Linked DNA regions of Sediminicoccus rosea. The protein of the gene in region 2 interacts with the protein of the main gene of each other region in a pairwise test. Links are inferred from orthologs where the notes say so. Each region holds a gene or a part of one and is shown on either strand. Other genes may lie near its edges.

Region 1 (7,305 bases), 2.6 Mb from region 2 along the record:
GAGAGCGCCGCGCAGCTGCAGCAGCTCGACGCGACGCTGGCCGGGCGTGACATCGGAATCATCGCGACATTGGAAACCCCGCGCGGCGTGCTGAATGCGCTCGCCATCGCCGATGCCTCGCCCAACCTCGTCGGCATGTTCTTCGGCCCCGGCGACTACACGCTGCAGACCGGCGGCGCGCTCACCGCCCGCGCGCTGGAATTCCCACGCGCCACCATCGCCGCCGCCTGCGGCGCGGTCGGCATCCAGGCGATTGATGCGCCCTTCCTGCTGGGCCTGCGCGACGTGGAAGGCACGCATGCTGATGCCCTGGCCGCGAAGGAGCTGGGCTTCTCCGGCAAGGTGGTGTTCCATCCCGACCAGATCGCGCCGATCAACGCCGCCTTCACGCCCGATGCGGCGGAGGTGGCGAAGGCCCGCCGCTTCGTCGCCGCCTATCGCGAGGCGGCCGCGCGCGGCGAAGCGGTGGCGCTGGTGGATGGGGAGTTCATCGCGATGGACCTCGTGCCGCGGATGGAGCGCATCATCGCGCTCTCAGAGGAAGCGGCCGCGATTTGACGATTCTGATCGGCGATATCGGCGGCACCCAGGCCCGCTTCGCCCTCGCCGCAGGCGGGCGCTACGGCGCCGTGGTGGCGCAGCGCGTGGCGGATCACGCGACGCCGCTGGCCGCGATGCACGCCGCACTTGCCGCACTCGGCCCCGCCAACAGCGCCATCCTGGCCATCGCCGGCCCCATCGAGGGCGATCACGCGCGCCTCACCAATGGCGACTGGGCCTTCGACGCGCCCCTGCTCGCCGCCTCCCTCGGCCTCGCCTCGGTGCGCCTCGTCAACGACCTGGAGGCCATGGCCTGGGCACTCCCTGCCCTCACCCCGGCCGATCTCGAAACCTGGCAGGCTGGCGAGAGCCTGCCCGGCGCGCCCCAGGCCATCATCGCCCCCGGCACCGGGCTGGGCGTGGCCGGCTTCCTGCCTGGCCATGGCGCGCTCCCCACCGAGGCCGGCCATATGGGCTTCGCGCCCCGCGACGCGACGGAAGCCGCCTTGCTGGCCTGGCTCAGCGCGCGCCAGGGCGCCGTCTGCGCCGAGGATCTCTTGTCCGGCCTCGGCCTCGCCACCCTGCATGAGGGCATCGCCGAACTGCGCGGCATCGCCGTCCCGCCCCGCGACGGCCCCGAGATCAGCGCCGCAGCCGAAGCCGGCTGCCCGGTGGCGCGCGAGGCGCTGGCCATCTTCTGGCGCGGGCTCGCGGGTTTCTGCGGCGATGTGGCGCTGCTGCTGGGCGCACGCGGCGGCGTTTACCTGGCCGGCGGCGTGGCTCGCGCGCCGGCCGACCATGCCGCCTTCCTCGAACGCTTCCAGGACCGCCCCCGCATGCGCGCCTATCTCGCCCGCGTGCCGGTGCGGCGGATCACCCATCCGCAGCCGGGGCTGCTCGGCCTCGCGCAACTCGCCGGCTGAGGCCTATTCGGCGATATCCTCGGCCCAGACCGCAGGCTTCTCGCGCTGGAAGCGCAGCATCAGTTCGAGGCAGCGTGGATCATCCAGCACCAGCACCTCCACGCCGCGTGCGCGGAGGAACTCCTCATTGCCGCCGAAGCTGCGGTTCTCGCCGATGACCACGCGCGGGATCTTGAACTGCACGATGGTGCCCGCGCACATCATGCAGGGGCTGAGCGTGGTGTAGAGCGTGGTGCCGCGATAGCTGGCCCGCCGCCCAGCCTGGCGCAGGCAGTCCATCTCGCCATGCGCGATCGGGTCGCCCTGCTGGACGCGGCGGTTGTGGCCGCGCGCCACCACGCGCCCCTCCTCCACCAGCACCGCGCCGATCGGCACGCCGCCCTCGGCGAAGCCCTGCTCCGCCTCGGCGATGGCCTCGCAGAGGAAGGAATGGTCCGTGCTCACGCCGCCTCCAGCTTCTCCGTGATCTCGAGCCATTCCAGCTCCAGCCGCTCCACCTCCTTGGCGATGGCGGCGCGGCGGGCGGTGGCGCGGGCGATCAGGTCGGTCTTGTTGCGCTCATAAAGCCTGGGATCGGCCAGCGCCGTCTCGATCACCTTCGCCTCGTCATTCAGCTTTGCAAGCGTGACCTCGATGCCCTTCAGCCTTGCGCGCAGCGGCGCATGCGCGGCGCGCGCCTCCACACCCGCGACGCGCCCCTGCTTGCGGTCATCCTTCTTCTCCTCGCGCCGGGCCGCCGCCGCCGTGCGGCCGCCCAGCTGCGCGCGGTAGTCATCGAGGTCGCCGTCGAAGGGCGTCACCTTGCCGCCCGCCACCAGCCAGAGCCGGTCCGCCACCAGCTCCACCAGATGCGGATCGTGGCTGATCAGCACGACCGCGCCCTCGTAATCGGCCAGCGCCTTCACCAGCGCCTCGCGCGCATCGATGTCGAGGTGGTTGGTCGGCTCGTCGAGGATGAGCATGTGCGGCGCGTCGCGCGTCGTCAGCGCCATCAGCAGCCGCGCCTTCTCGCCGCCCGAGAGCCCCTTCACCGGCGTCTCCGCCCGCTCGGAATCCAGCCCGAAGCGCGCGAGCTGCGAACGGCATTGCCCCGCCGTCGCCTTCGGCAGCGCATCCATCATGTGGCTGAGCGGCGTGCCCTCCAGGTCGAGGTCATCCTCCTGGTGCTGCGCGAAGTAACCCACGCGCATCCGCCGGTCCCGGTGCACCTCGCCCGAGAGCGGGTTGAGCCGCCCGGCCAGCACCTTGGCCAGGGTGGATTTGCCGTTGCCATTGGCGCCCAGCAGCGCGATCCGGTCCTCCTGATCAATCCGGATGTCGAGGTCGCGCAGCACCACATGATTGCCATAGCCCGCCCGCCCGCGGCTGACGGTCAGGATGGGCGGCGGCAATTGCCCGGGCTGCGGGAACTGGAAGCGCGTCGCCACATCCTCGATCACGCTTTCCAGCGCGGGCAGGCGCTCCAACGCCTTGAGGCGGGACTGCGCCTGGCGGGCCTTGGTCGCCTTGGCGCGGAAGCGGTCCACGAAGGCCTGCATATGCGCGCGCTGCGCCGCGATGCGCGCATTCTGCGCCACCACCTGCGCCGCGCGCTCGGTCCGCACGCGGACGAAATTGTCAAAATTGCCCGGGTAGAGCGTGATCTTCTGCCGATCCAGATGCGCGATGGAATCCACGCAGCGCTCCAGCAGCCCCCGGTCATGGCTGATGATGATGGCCGCCCCGGAGAAGCGTTGGATCCAGCCCTCCAGCCACATCGCGGCTTCGAGGTCGAGGTGGTTGGTCGGCTCGTCCAGCAGCAGCAGGTCGGGCTCGAGGAACAGCGCGCGGGCCAGGCTCACGCGCATCCGCCAGCCGCCCGAGAATTCGGAGCTGGGCCGCTGCTGCGCCTCCGCGTCGAAGCCGAGGCCGGCCAGGATGGTGGCGGCCCGCGCCGGCGCCGCATCGGCCTGGATGGCGAGCAGCCGCTCATGGATCTCGCCCGCGCGGACCGGCTCGGGGTGGCTGTCCAGCTCGGCGAGCAGGGCGGCACGCTCGGTATCCGCCTCCAGCACGATGTCGAGCAGCGCGGTCTCGCCCGCCGGGGTCTCCTGCGCCACATGGCCCATGCGGGCGCGCTGGGCGATGCGGATCTCCCCGCCATCGGGCTGGATGTCGCCCAGGATGGCCTTGATCAGGGTGGATTTCCCCGCGCCATTGCGCCCGACGAGCCCGATCTTGCGGCCGGTGTCCACCTGCAGCGAGGCGCCCTCCATCAAGGGGCGGCCGGCCATGCGGATGGTCAGGTCTTGGATGGTCAGGACGGTCATGCCGGCGGTTTAGACGGGAATCAGGTGCGGCGACATGCCCGATATGCGAAGGCCGCCCCGCGAATGATGCCGATCAGGGCTTGCGTCCGCGCCCGGGCTTGGGCAATTGCCCCCCACATCACGTCAAGGGACGCAATTCATGGCCATCGAACGCACCTTCAGCATCATCAAGCCCGACGCCACGCGCCGCAACCTGACCGGCGCCATCAACGCCGTCTATGAGAAGGCCGGCCTGCGCATCATCGCGCAGAAGCGCATCTGGATGAGCCGCCAGCACGCCAAGAAGTTCTACGAGGTGCATGCCGCCCGCCCCTTCTACAATGACCTGGTGGACTTCATGGTCTCCGGCCCCGTGGTCGTGCAGGTGCTGGAAGGCGAGAACGCCGTGCAGGCCCACCGCGACCTGATGGGCGCCACCAACCCGGCCAACGCCGCCGAGGGCACCATCCGCAAGATGTTCGCCGAGAGCATCGAGGCGAACAGCGTGCATGGCAGCGACAGCCTGGAGAATGCCGCGATCGAGATCGCCTATTTCTTCGCGGGCTGCGAACTGGTCGGCTGAGCCGGCCCACCGCGCCTGTCGGAAAGGCCGGGCGGAAGCGCCCGGCCTTTTTCATGCCCGCACGCCGTCCCGGCTCATTTCCCCACGCCGTCCCGGCTCACTTCCCCACGCCGTCCCGGCGATGCGCGATCTCCAGCGACACCAGCCGCGCCAGCAGGATGGCGATGTAGAGCTGGCCGATCAGCGCCTCCAGAATGGCGAGCGCGCGCGCGAGCGGATGCACCGGCACCACATCGCCATAGCCTGTCGTCGTCAGCGTCACGAAGCTGAAGAACAGGTGGCCCGCCACCCGCCCCGGCTCCGGCGCCACGCCATTGTACTGAAAGGCGCCGGGATCGAGCGCCGAGACCAGGTCATAAAGGCAGGCGAAGACGATGCCGACCAGCAGATAGGCCGCGATCGCGCCCTCGATCCGGCGGGTGGTGACGCGCCCGGCCGCGAAGACCTGCACGAGGATCGCGGCGATCAGCACGGAGAGGGAGAGCGCCGCCGCCCCCGCGGCGACCAGCCCTGGCGGCCCGCCGGGCAGGCCAAGCGCCAGCCCCTGCAACCCCGCCCCGGTCAGCAGCGCGACGATGACAAGATGGCGGCCCCGCTGGCGGGCCGAATCGAGGCAGAACAACCCCGCCAGGATCACCACCTGCAGGCCGATCGCCATGCCGTAGTTGGGCAGCACGCCCAACTCGACCAGCGGCTTCACCACCAGCAGGAGAAGGACAAGGGCCAGCAGGAGGGGATGCAGCGCGTTCTCGCCGCGCGGCAGGGCCCAGTTCATCCCGCGGCCCGCAAAGGCCTCAGCCGAAGAAGAGGTAGAGCGCGACCAGCAGCACGATCGTGGCGCCGATGCCCCATTTGGACGCGGTCATGAAGCCGTCATACATGGCGCGGCGCTCGTCCATGATGTCCGCGGCCTTCACTTCGACCATCTCGATGCTCATCGGCTGTTCGGCCATGCCTGTTGTTCCTCAATCACGTGGCGCTTGTGTAGAAACTGCCGCGCCGGCCGGCAAGGGGTTCACGAGGCGCCCGCGCGCATCCGCCGCCGCCACATAGGCGCGCCCCCCCTGCACCCGCACCCGGCCCGCCGCGAGCCAGGCCAGCGCCGCCGGATAAAGGCGGTGCTCCTGCTCCAGCACGCGGGCGGCCAGCGTCTCCTCCGTGTCGTGCATCTGCACCGGCACGGCGGCCTGCGCCAGGATCGGCCCCTCATCCACCCCGGCGCTCACCAGATGGACGGTGCAGCCATGCAGGCGCACGCCGCCCGCCAGCGCGCGGGCATGGGTGTCGAGCCCCGGGAAGCTCGGCAGCAGGGAGGGATGGATGTTGATCATCCGCCCCTCCCAGGCCGCGACGAAGCCCGGCGTCAGCACCCGCATGAAGCCTGCCAGCGCCAGGATCTCGATCCCCTGCGCCGCCAGCACCCCGGCCAGCTCCGCCTCGAAATCCTCGCGCGTGCGGCCGCGGCTGGGCACCACCATGGCAGGGGCGCCCATGTCCCGCGCGCGGTCGAGGCCGCCGGCATCCGCCCGGTTGGAGAGGACGAGGGCGATCTCGGCCGGGTAGTCGGGATGCGCCGCCGCCTCCAGCAGCGCCACCATGTTGGAGCCGCGGCCGGAGATCAGGATGGCGACGCGCGGGCGGCTCACAGCCCGATCGTGCCTTGCAGCGTGACTTCGGCCTCGCCCGTCGCGGGAACCAAGCGCCCGATGCGGAAGGCCGCCTCGCCGGAGGCGGTCAGGTGCGAGAGCACCGCCTCGGCCTCCGCCGCAGCCACCACGCAGACCATGCCGAGCCCGCAATTGAAGACGCGCAGCATCTCCGCCTCCGCCACGCCGCCCGCCTTGGCGAGCCAGGAGAAGACCGCCGGCACGGGCCAGGAGCCGGCCTCGACCTCGGCCGCCACGCCCTCGGGCAGCACGCGGGGCAGGTTGCCCGGCAGCCCGCCGCCCGTGATATGCGCCGCCGCCTTGAGCAGCCCCGCGCGGTGCAGCGCCAGCAGCGGCTTCACATAGATGCGCGTCGGCGCCAGCAGCGCCTCGCCGAGCGAGAGGCCCGGCGCGAAGGGCGCCGGATCTGTGAGTGCCAGGCCCGAGGCCGCGATCACCCGCCGCACCAGCGAGAAGCCGTTGGAATGCACGCCGGAGGAGGCAAGCCCGATCAGCACGTCGCCCGGCCCGACATCCCGGGGCAGCAGCGCGCCGCGCTCGGCGGCCCCCACCGAGAAACCGGCCAGGTCATAGTCGCCGCCGTGGTACATGCCCGGCATCTCGGCCGTCTCGCCGCCGACCAGCGCGCAGCCCGCCTGGCGGCAGCCCTCGGCGATGCCGGAGACGACCTCGGCCGCCTGCGCCACGTCGAGCTTGCCCGTCGCGAAGTAGTCCAGGAAGAAGAGCGGCTCGCCCCCCTGCACGATCAGGTCGTTCACGCACATGGCAACGAGGTCGATGCCGACCTTGCCATGGATGCCCGCCTCGATCGCGAGGCGCAGCTTGGTGCCGACGCCATCGGTGGAGGAGATCAGCACGGGGTCGGTGAAGCCCGCCGCCTTGAGGTCGAACAGCGCGCCGAAGCCGCCGAGGCCCCCCATGCTGCCGGCGCGGTTGGTGCTGCGGGCCAGCGGCTTGATGCGCTCCACCAGCGCATCGCCCGCCTCGATGTCCACCCCGGCGGCGGCATAGGTCAGGCCCTGCGCGGGGGCTTCGGGCTTCTCGGAACTGTTCAGGGTCGCCTCCGATGGGCTACACGGATGGGGTGCGATGAGGATGGGATAGATGGTCAGGGCCGCCGCGACAATCCGACACGTGATGGCGGCGACCGTCCTGGTCCTGCTGTTTTGCGCCCCCCTGGCCGCCCAGGACAACCCCCTGGTCCAGCGCGGCGTGCCTGCCGAGGCGACGGCCGAGAACGCCGTCCTCGCGCGGGACCGCGCCCATGCCAGCGCCCGGCGCATCGCCTGGCAGCGGCTGCTGGA
Region 2 (7,921 bases):
GCGCGCGGCCTTCCAGGCGGTGGAGCGGCGGCTGCAGGATTTCGGCCAGGTGGCCTATGCCAGCCTGCGGCCGCAGCCCAACCGGGCGCTCGCCGCGGCGCCGGCGGCCACCACGCCGCCCTCGTAACATCAGAGCTTGCCCGACTCGCCACCCGGGCCACATGCAGGGGCGATGCTGCATATGCTGAAGCTTTCCGTCGGCCCCAAGGATGTGGCGCAACTGCGCGCCATCCAGAAGCTGCGCGCCGTGGCCGACCCGCCGCTGCGCCATCAGACGCGCATGATGCCCAAGCGCCGCGAGGAGGTCCTCGATGGCGGCAGCATCTACTGGGTGGTTTCGGGCTTCCTGCAGGTGCGGCAGCGCATCCTCGACATCATCGAGGACCAGTGGGATGACGGCACGCCCTGCGCCGGGCTGGTGCTGGATCCGAAGCTGGTGATGGTGGAGGCCCGGGCCACCAAGGCATTCCAGGGCTGGCGCTACCTGTCGCCGGAAGACGCCCCGCCGGATGTTGTCGAGGGGGTCGCTGCTTCCGGCATGGAGGCCCTGCCTCCGGCGCTGAGGGCCGCGCTCCGGGAAGCAAGGCTGATCTAATTCCCGCGGTCCGGGGCCAAGGGTCTTCGCCCCCGGGGCCCCGGCGGGTCCTGGGCGGAGCTCTGGAACTTGCCCCTAGAATTCCCGCCGCGGCGGCCGGCGGTCCCGCGGCGGCGGCGCCGGCTGCGCCAGATCCGCCTCGAGTTCCTTGATCTTCGCCTTCACGGAGTCGCGCAGCGCGGGGGTGGCATGCGCCTTCATCCCCGCCAGCACTTCCTTCAGGTCGCGCAGCTGCTTTTCCTTCTCCGGCCGGGTGCGAGAGATGGGCCGGTTGTCGCTGAGCTGGCCTTCGCGCGAACGCATGCCTCAGACCCCCAGCATCAGGCGGCGCGGATCCTCGATCGCTTCCTTCACGCGGACGAGGAAGGAGACGGCCTCCTTCCCATCCACGATCCGGTGATCGTAGGACATGGCGAGATACATCATCGGGCGGATCTCGATGGACTTGCCCACGGCCATCGGGCGGTCCTGGATCTTGTGCATGCCGAGGATGCCCGACTGCGGCGGATTCAGGATCGGCGTGGACATCAGCGAGCCGTAGATGCCGCCATTGGTGATGGTGAAGCTGCCGCCCGCCATCTCCTCCAGCTTGAGCTGGCCGTCGCGCACGCGCTTGCCGAAATCGGCGATGCGCTTCTCGATCTCGGCAAAGCCCATGGTGTCCGCGTTGCGCAGCACGGGCACGACGAGGCCCGAAGGCCCGCCGACCGCGATGCCCATATGGACGAAGTTGCGGTAGATGACCTCATCGCCCTCGATCTCGGCGTTGACTGCCGGGAATTCCTGCAGCGCCGCGACGCAGGCCTTCACGAAGAAGCTCATGAAGCCGAGCTTCACGCCGTGACGCTTCTCGAAATGGTCCTTGTATTCGGCGCGCAGGCCCATGACCGCGCCCATATCCACCTCGTTGAAGGTGGTGAGCATGGCGGCGGTGTTCTGCGCCTCCTTCAGGCGGCGCGCGATGGTGGCGCGCAGGCGCGTCATCTTCACGCGCTCCTCGCCGGCTTCCAGCGAGCGCGCGGGCTTGGCCGCGACGGGGGCGGAAGCGGCGGCAGGGCGGCTCAGGAAGTCGAGCACATCGCCCTTGGCGATCCGGCCATCCTTGGCGGAACCGGCGCCGATCTGCGCGGGGCTGACGTTGTTCTCGGCCATCAGCTTGGCCGCGGCCGGCAGCGGCGCAGGGGCGGCGGCCGGGGCATGGCCGCCCGGGGCGGCGCCATGCACCTCGGAGGCCGCGACCGAGCCACCCCCGGTGCCGACCGGCTTGGCAGCGGCGGTGGGCGGCGCGGCGGGCTTGCCGGCGCCGGCGGCGATGCTGCCGAGCACGGCGCCCGGCTCGACCTCGGCGCCGGTCTGGGCGGCGATGGCCTCCAGCACGCCGGCGGCGGGCGCGTTCACCTCGACCGTGACCTTGTCGGTTTCGAGTTCGACGAGCGGCTCGTCGGCGGCCACCGCCTCACCGGCCTGCTTGAGCCAACGCGCGACGGTCGCGGTGCTGACGCTTTCACCCAGGGTGGGCACGAGAATGTCGGTTGCCATGGTTTTCCGCTTTTTCCTGGAACTCGTCTTAATCCATCAGGCCCGGGGCGTCAGGCCCCGGGCGTCATCGTTCAGAGACCCAGCGCCTGGCGCACCAGCGCATCCTGCTGGGTCTGGTGCACCTTGGCGAGGCCGGTGGCCGGGCTCGCCGCCTCCTCGCGGCCGATGAAGACCGGGCGGCGGCCGGTGGCGCCGAGGTCGCTCAGCACCTTCTCGATCCGGCGGTCCACGAAATGCCAGGCGCCCATGTTCTCGGGCTCCTCCTGGCACCAGACGATCTCGGCGTTCTTGTAGGGCGCCAGCGCCAGGGCCAGGCTGTTGGCCGGGAAGGGGTAGAGCTGCTCGAGGCGGATCAGCGCCACGTCGTTCACGCCCTTCTCGCGCCGCTCCTGCAGCAGGTCGTAATAGACCTTGCCGGTGCAGAGGACGACGCGCTTCACGCGCTCTTCCGGAGCGATCGCGTCCACCTCGGGGATCACGTAGCGGAAGGCCGAGCCAGGGCCGAATTCGGCCAGGCTGCTGACCGCGAGCTTGTGGCGCAGCAGCGATTTCGGCGTCATCACCACCAGCGGCTTGCGGTAGTTCGCCTTGAGCTGGCGGCGCAGCGCGTGGAAGTAGTTGGCGGGCGTGGTGAAGTTGCAGATGCGCATGTTGCGCTCGGCGCAGAGCTGCAGGTAGCGCTCGGGCCGCGCGGAGGAATGCTCGGGCCCCTGCCCCTCATGCCCGTGCGGCAGCAGCATGACGAGGCCCGACATGCGCAGCCACTTCGTCTCGCCCGAGGCGATGAACTGGTCGATGATGACCTGGGCGCCGTTCGCGAAGTCGCCGAACTGCGCCTCCCACAGCACCAGCGTCTTGGGGTCGGCCAGCGAATAGCCGTAGTCGAAGCCGAGGACGCCGGCCTCGCTGAGCAGGGAGTTGAAGGCCTCGAAGCGGGCCTGACCCTCACGGATGTGGTTCAGCGGCGCGTATTCGCGCTGGTCGGTCTGGTCCACCAGCACGCAATGGCGGTGGCTGAAGGTGCCACGCTGCACATCCTCGCCCGAGAGGCGGACACGATGGCCTTCCAGCAGGAGGGTGCCGAAGGCCAGCGCCTCGCCGGTCGCCCAGTCCAGGCCTTCGCCGGTCTCGATCGCGGTCTTCTTGGCTTCGAGCTGGCGGACGATCTTGGAATTGGCGTTGAAATCGGCCGGCACGCGGCAGAGCGCGCCGCCCACCTCGCGCAGCGTGTCGAGGCTCACGGCGGTGTCGTGCAGCTGCTCCACCTGGTCGGTGCTGCCCACGGCCTTGAGGCCGGACCAATGCCCCTCCAGCCAGTCCGCCTTGTTGGGCTTGAAGCTGGCGGCGGCCTCGAAGGCTTCCTCCAGCTTGGCATTGAAGGCGTCCTGGATGGCCTGCGCGTCCTCGGCGGTCACCGAACCCTCGGCGGCCAGGCGCTCGGCATAGAGGGTCCGCGTCGTCTTCATCTGGCGGATGCGGCTGTACATGGTGGGCTGCGTGAAGGCGGGCTCGTCGCTCTCGTTATGGCCGTGGCGGCGATAGCAGACGATGTCGAGCACGATGTCCGCCTGGAAGCGCATGCGGAACTCGGCGCAGAGCTGCGCGCACCACACCACCGCCTCGGGGTCGTCGCCATTCACATGCAGGATCGGCGCCTGGATCGCCTTGGCCACGTCGGTGCAGTAGAGGCCGGAATAGGCATGCGCCGGCACGGTGGTGAAGCCGATCTGGTTGTTGGTGACGATGTGGATCGTGCCGCCCGTGCGGTAGCCGATGAGCTGGCTCATCGCCAGCGTCTCATAGACCAGGCCTTGGCCGGCGAAGGCGGCGTCGCCATGCAGCAGGATGCCCATGACGCTGCTGCGCGTCTTCACATCGCCCGCCATGTCCTGCCGCGCGCGCACCTTGCCCGCGACGACGGGGTTCACCGCCTCGAGGTGCGAGGGGTTCGGCTGGAGGGACAGGTGGACCTTGCGGCCCTCGATCTCGACATCGGTCGAGGTGCCGAGGTGGTACTTCACATCGCCCGAGCCCTGCACATCATCGGGCTTGAAGGACGATCCCTTGAACTCCGAGAAGACCTGCATGTAGGGCTTCTTCACGACGTTCACGAGCATGTTCAGCCGCCCGCGATGCGCCATGCCGATGGCGATTTCCTTCACGCCCTCGCGCGCCGCGGTCTCGATCACGGTCTGTACGGCGGGGATGGTGCTCTCGCCGCCCTCCAGGCCGAAACGCTTGGTGCCGACATACTTCTTCGCGCAGAAGGCCTCGAAGCCCTCGGCCTCGGTGAGCTGCAGCAGGATCTGGCGCTTCTGGGCCGGGGTGAAGCCGGTCACCCAAGGCGCGCCCTCGACGCGCTGCTGGATCCAGGACTTCTGGTCCGGATCCTGGATGTGCATGAACTCGACGCCGATCGGACCGCAATAGGTGGCGCGGACGCGCTGCATGATCTCACGCACCGTGGCGGTCTCGAGGCCGAGCACGTTGTCGATGAAGATGCGGCGGTCGAGATCGGCCTCGGAGAAGCCCCAGAAGGCGGCGGAAAGCTCGGGGTGGGCCGGCGGCACCTGCAGGCCCAGCGGGTCCAGCTTCGCTTCCAGATGGCCACGCACGCGGTAGGAGCGGATGAGCATCAGGGCCCGGATGCTGTCCAGCACGGCGCGCCGGGTTTCCTCGGGGTCGGTCGCGCGGGCCTGGCCGGCGGCGCCGCCCTTGGGCGCGGGCTTCGCTTCCTCGGGCGGCGCGAAGCCACCGCGCGGCCGCGGCGCCCAGGAGGCGCCCATGGCATCCGTCAGGACGGCGCGGGCGTCATCGTTCAGCGCGGCGAAAAGCTCGGCGAAGGAAGGGTCCACGGAGCCGGGATTCTCGACCCAGCGGGCGTAGGTGTCAGCGAGATAGGCGGCATTGGCCCCGTTCATCGCGCTCGCGAGGATGTCCACTCCGGCCATTCTTTTTCCACGGGCGCGTCTTGCGGCGGCCCGGCCCTTCCTTGTTCACGGCATTCCAGCCTCAGCCTGAGGCTGGGCGGATTCCGGTGAACATAGACCTAAGGATGGGACAGGGGCAGCCCCTCTCCGCATGGGAGAGTTGAGGAAATCGGCGTTCTGAAAGAGCAATGAAAACAACGAAAAAGGGCCGGACGAATCCGGCCCTTTCCTGACTTTCAAACTCGGAAATTCAGCCCTTGAGGGCGCGCACCATGGTCGAGCCCAGGCTCGCCGGCGTGTCGGCGATATGGATGCCCGCCTCGGCCATCGCCGCCATCTTGGCGGCCGCCGTGTCCTTGCCGCCCGAGATAACCGCGCCCGCATGGCCCATGCGGCGGCCCGGAGGCGCCGTGGCGCCGGCGATGAAGCCCACCACCGGCTTGTTCGGCTTGCCCGGCCCGAAATTCTCGGACTTCAGGAACTCCGCCGCCTGGATTTCCGACTGGCCGCCGATCTCGCCGATCATGATGATGGACTTGGTCTCGTCATCCGCCAGGAACAGCTCCAGCACGTCGATGAAATCCATGCCCTTCACCGGGTCACCGCCGATGCCGACGCAGGAGGACTGGCCGAGGCCCGCCGCCGTCGTCTGCGCCACCGCCTCATAGGTCAGCGTGCCCGAGCGGGAGACAATGCCCACCGAGCCGCGGCGGTGGATATGGCCCGGCATGATGCCGATCTTGCAGGCATCCGGCGTGATCACGCCCGGGCAGTTCGGCCCGATCAGGAGCGAGGAGGAGCCATCCAGCGCGCGCTTCACCTTCACCATGTCGAGCACGGGGATGCCCTCGGTGATGCAGATGATCAGCGGCATCTCGGCATCGATGGCTTCCAGGATGGAGTCCGCCGCGAAGGCCGCCGGCACGTAGATGACCGAGGCATTGGCGCCGGTCGCTTCCTTGCACTCGGCCACCGTGTTGAAGACCGGCAGGTTGAGCGTGGGGTGCATGGTGCCGCCCTTGCCCGGGGTCACGCCGCCCACATAGGTGGAGCCGTAGGCGATGCCCTGGCTCGCGTGGAAGGTGCCCTGCGCGCCGGTGAAGCCCTGCGTCATCACGCGCGTGTTCTTGTCAACGAGAATGGCCATGGACTTAAGCCCCCTTCACGGCGGCGACGGCCTTCTGGGCAGCGTCGGCAAGGTTGTCGGCCGCGATGATCGCGAGGCCGGATTCCGCCAGGATCTTCTTGCCCAGCTCCACATTCGTGCCCTCGAGGCGCACGACCAGCGGCACCTTGAGCGAGAGGTTCTTCGACGCCTCGACGATGCCCGTCGCGATCATGTCGCACTTGGCGATGCCGCCGAAGATATTGACCAGGATGGCCTTCACATTCACGTCGGAGGTGATGATGCGGAAGGCCTGCGTCACGCGCGCACTGTCCGCCGTGCCGCCGACATCGAGGAAGTTCGCCGGCGAGGAGCCGTAGAGCTTGATGATGTCCATGGTCGCCATGGCCAGGCCCGCGCCATTCACCATGCAGCCGATCTCGCCATCCAGCGCCACGTAGTTCAGGTCGTTGTTGGTGGCGTCGAGTTCCTTCGGGTCCATCTCGCTGTCATCGCGCAGCGCTTCCAGGTCCTTGTGGCGGAACAGGGCGCTGTCATCGAAGGAGACCTTGGCGTCCAGCGCCACCACGTCGCCGGCCTTGGTGACGACCAGCGGGTTGATCTCGACGATGGCGCAGTCGAGCTCGAGGAAGGCCTTGTACATGGCGTCCACGAACTTCACGAAGCTGCCGACCTGCTTGCCCTCGAGGCCGAGGCCGAAGGCGAGCTTGCGGCCATGGAAGCCGGAAATGCCCGAGGCCGGGTCGATCGCGACCTTCATGATCTTCTCGGGGTGGTGCTCGGCCACCTCCTCGATCTCCATGCCGCCTTCGGTCGAAGCCATGATGACGACGCGCGAGCTGTCGCGGTCCACCAGCAGGGAGAGATACAGCTCACGCGCGATGTCGCAGCCCGCTTCCACATAGACGCGGCTGACCAGCTTGCCCTCGGGCCCGGTCTGCTTGGTGACCAGCGTCGAGCCGATCATCGCCGCGGCGGCCGCCTTGGCCTCCTCCGGCGACTTGGCGAGGCGCACGCCGCCCTTGCCGTTGGGGTCATTGGTGAAGCGGCCGGCGCCGCGGCCACCCGCATGGATCTGGCTCTTCACGACATAGATCGGGCCGGGCAGCTTCTTCGCCGCCGCCTCGGCCTCGTCGCCGTTCCAGGCCACATGGCCTTCGAGGACGGCCACGCCGTAGCGGCGCAGCAGCTCCTTCGCCTGGTATTCGTGGATGTTCATGCTCGGGTGGTCCTTCGGGTCAGCTCAGATTTCCTGTGGCGAGCGCGCGCGACCAGTCATCCCGGCCGTGGCGCGCCGCCTCGGACGCGGCGGCGTCCCAGTCATACTCGATCGCGTGGAAGTTGACACGCCATGCACTGCCGCGCCGCTCCAGCAGCGCCCAGCGGGCGTGCGGGGAGCCTGCCTGCATCACATGCGGAAAGGGCGTGGTGTCGGTATAGGCCGGCTGCCCGACGGAGCCCGGATTCACCACCAGCCGCCCATCGCGCAGCTGCATCGCATGGGCGCGATGCGTGTGCGCCGTCAGCACCAGGCTCTCGCCCGCCGGCTTCGGCAGCAGGACTTCCACCTCGCCCGGCACGCGCTCGCGGATGCCGTGGCGGGTGGATTCATGCATCACATAGGTGAGGTCATCGTCGGGCAGGCTGTGCATGCCGAGGATGCCCTCGCCGCGCCAGGTCATCGGACGCGCCCCGAGAGCCGCGCGCTGCGCGGCGGAGAGCCGTGCCTGG

The links.
Region 1: the proteins of R9Z33_RS20850 (region 2) and R9Z33_RS08170 interact in binary tests that used the Escherichia coli proteins (3 or more experiments, as listed by UniProt). The link is inferred for Sediminicoccus rosea from one-to-one orthologs.

Annotation. Positions count from the first base shown.
Region 1 is NZ_CP137852.1:1,693,926-1,701,230, reverse strand. What follows is about bases 1,339-4,201. They hold R9Z33_RS08170 (ABC-F family ATP-binding cassette domain-containing protein), read right to left. Parts: upstream 3,773-4,201; coding sequence 1,904-3,772; downstream 1,339-1,903. Other genes in these bases: ndk (nucleoside-diphosphate kinase), read left to right, coding at 3,912-4,201; R9Z33_RS08175 (nucleoside deaminase), read right to left, coding at 1,467-1,907; R9Z33_RS08180 (glucokinase), read left to right, coding at 1,339-1,463. In the rest of the region: R9Z33_RS08185 (HpcH/HpaI aldolase/citrate lyase family protein), read left to right, coding at 1-558; more of R9Z33_RS08180, read left to right, coding at 555-1,338; more of ndk, read left to right, coding at 4,202-4,334; R9Z33_RS08160 (potassium channel family protein), read right to left, coding at 4,432-5,109; R9Z33_RS08155 (aa3-type cytochrome c oxidase subunit IV), read right to left, coding at 5,129-5,287; purN (phosphoribosylglycinamide formyltransferase), read right to left, coding at 5,300-5,932; purM (phosphoribosylformylglycinamidine cyclo-ligase), read right to left, coding at 5,977-7,056; R9Z33_RS08140 (hypothetical protein), read left to right, coding at 7,139-7,305. UniProt on the Escherichia coli protein: Genetic data indicate it may be involved in ribosome assembly or function.
Region 2 is NZ_CP137852.1:4,327,713-4,335,633, forward strand. What follows is about bases 2,006-5,484. They hold R9Z33_RS20850 (2-oxoglutarate dehydrogenase E1 component), read right to left. Parts: upstream 5,086-5,484; coding sequence 2,206-5,085; downstream 2,006-2,205. Other genes in these bases: odhB (2-oxoglutarate dehydrogenase complex dihydrolipoyllysine-residue succinyltransferase), read right to left, coding at 2,006-2,134; sucD (succinate--CoA ligase subunit alpha), read right to left, coding at 5,315-5,484. Outside these bases: R9Z33_RS20830 (hypothetical protein), read left to right, coding at 1-127; R9Z33_RS20835 (DUF1489 family protein), read left to right, coding at 173-595; R9Z33_RS20840 (hypothetical protein), read right to left, coding at 671-898; more of odhB, read right to left, coding at 902-2,005; more of sucD, read right to left, coding at 5,485-6,211; sucC (ADP-forming succinate--CoA ligase subunit beta), read right to left, coding at 6,216-7,409; R9Z33_RS20865 (metallophosphoesterase family protein), read right to left, coding at 7,429-7,921. UniProt on the Escherichia coli protein: E1 component of the 2-oxoglutarate dehydrogenase (OGDH) complex which catalyzes the decarboxylation of 2-oxoglutarate, the first step in the conversion of 2-oxoglutarate to succinyl-CoA and CO(2).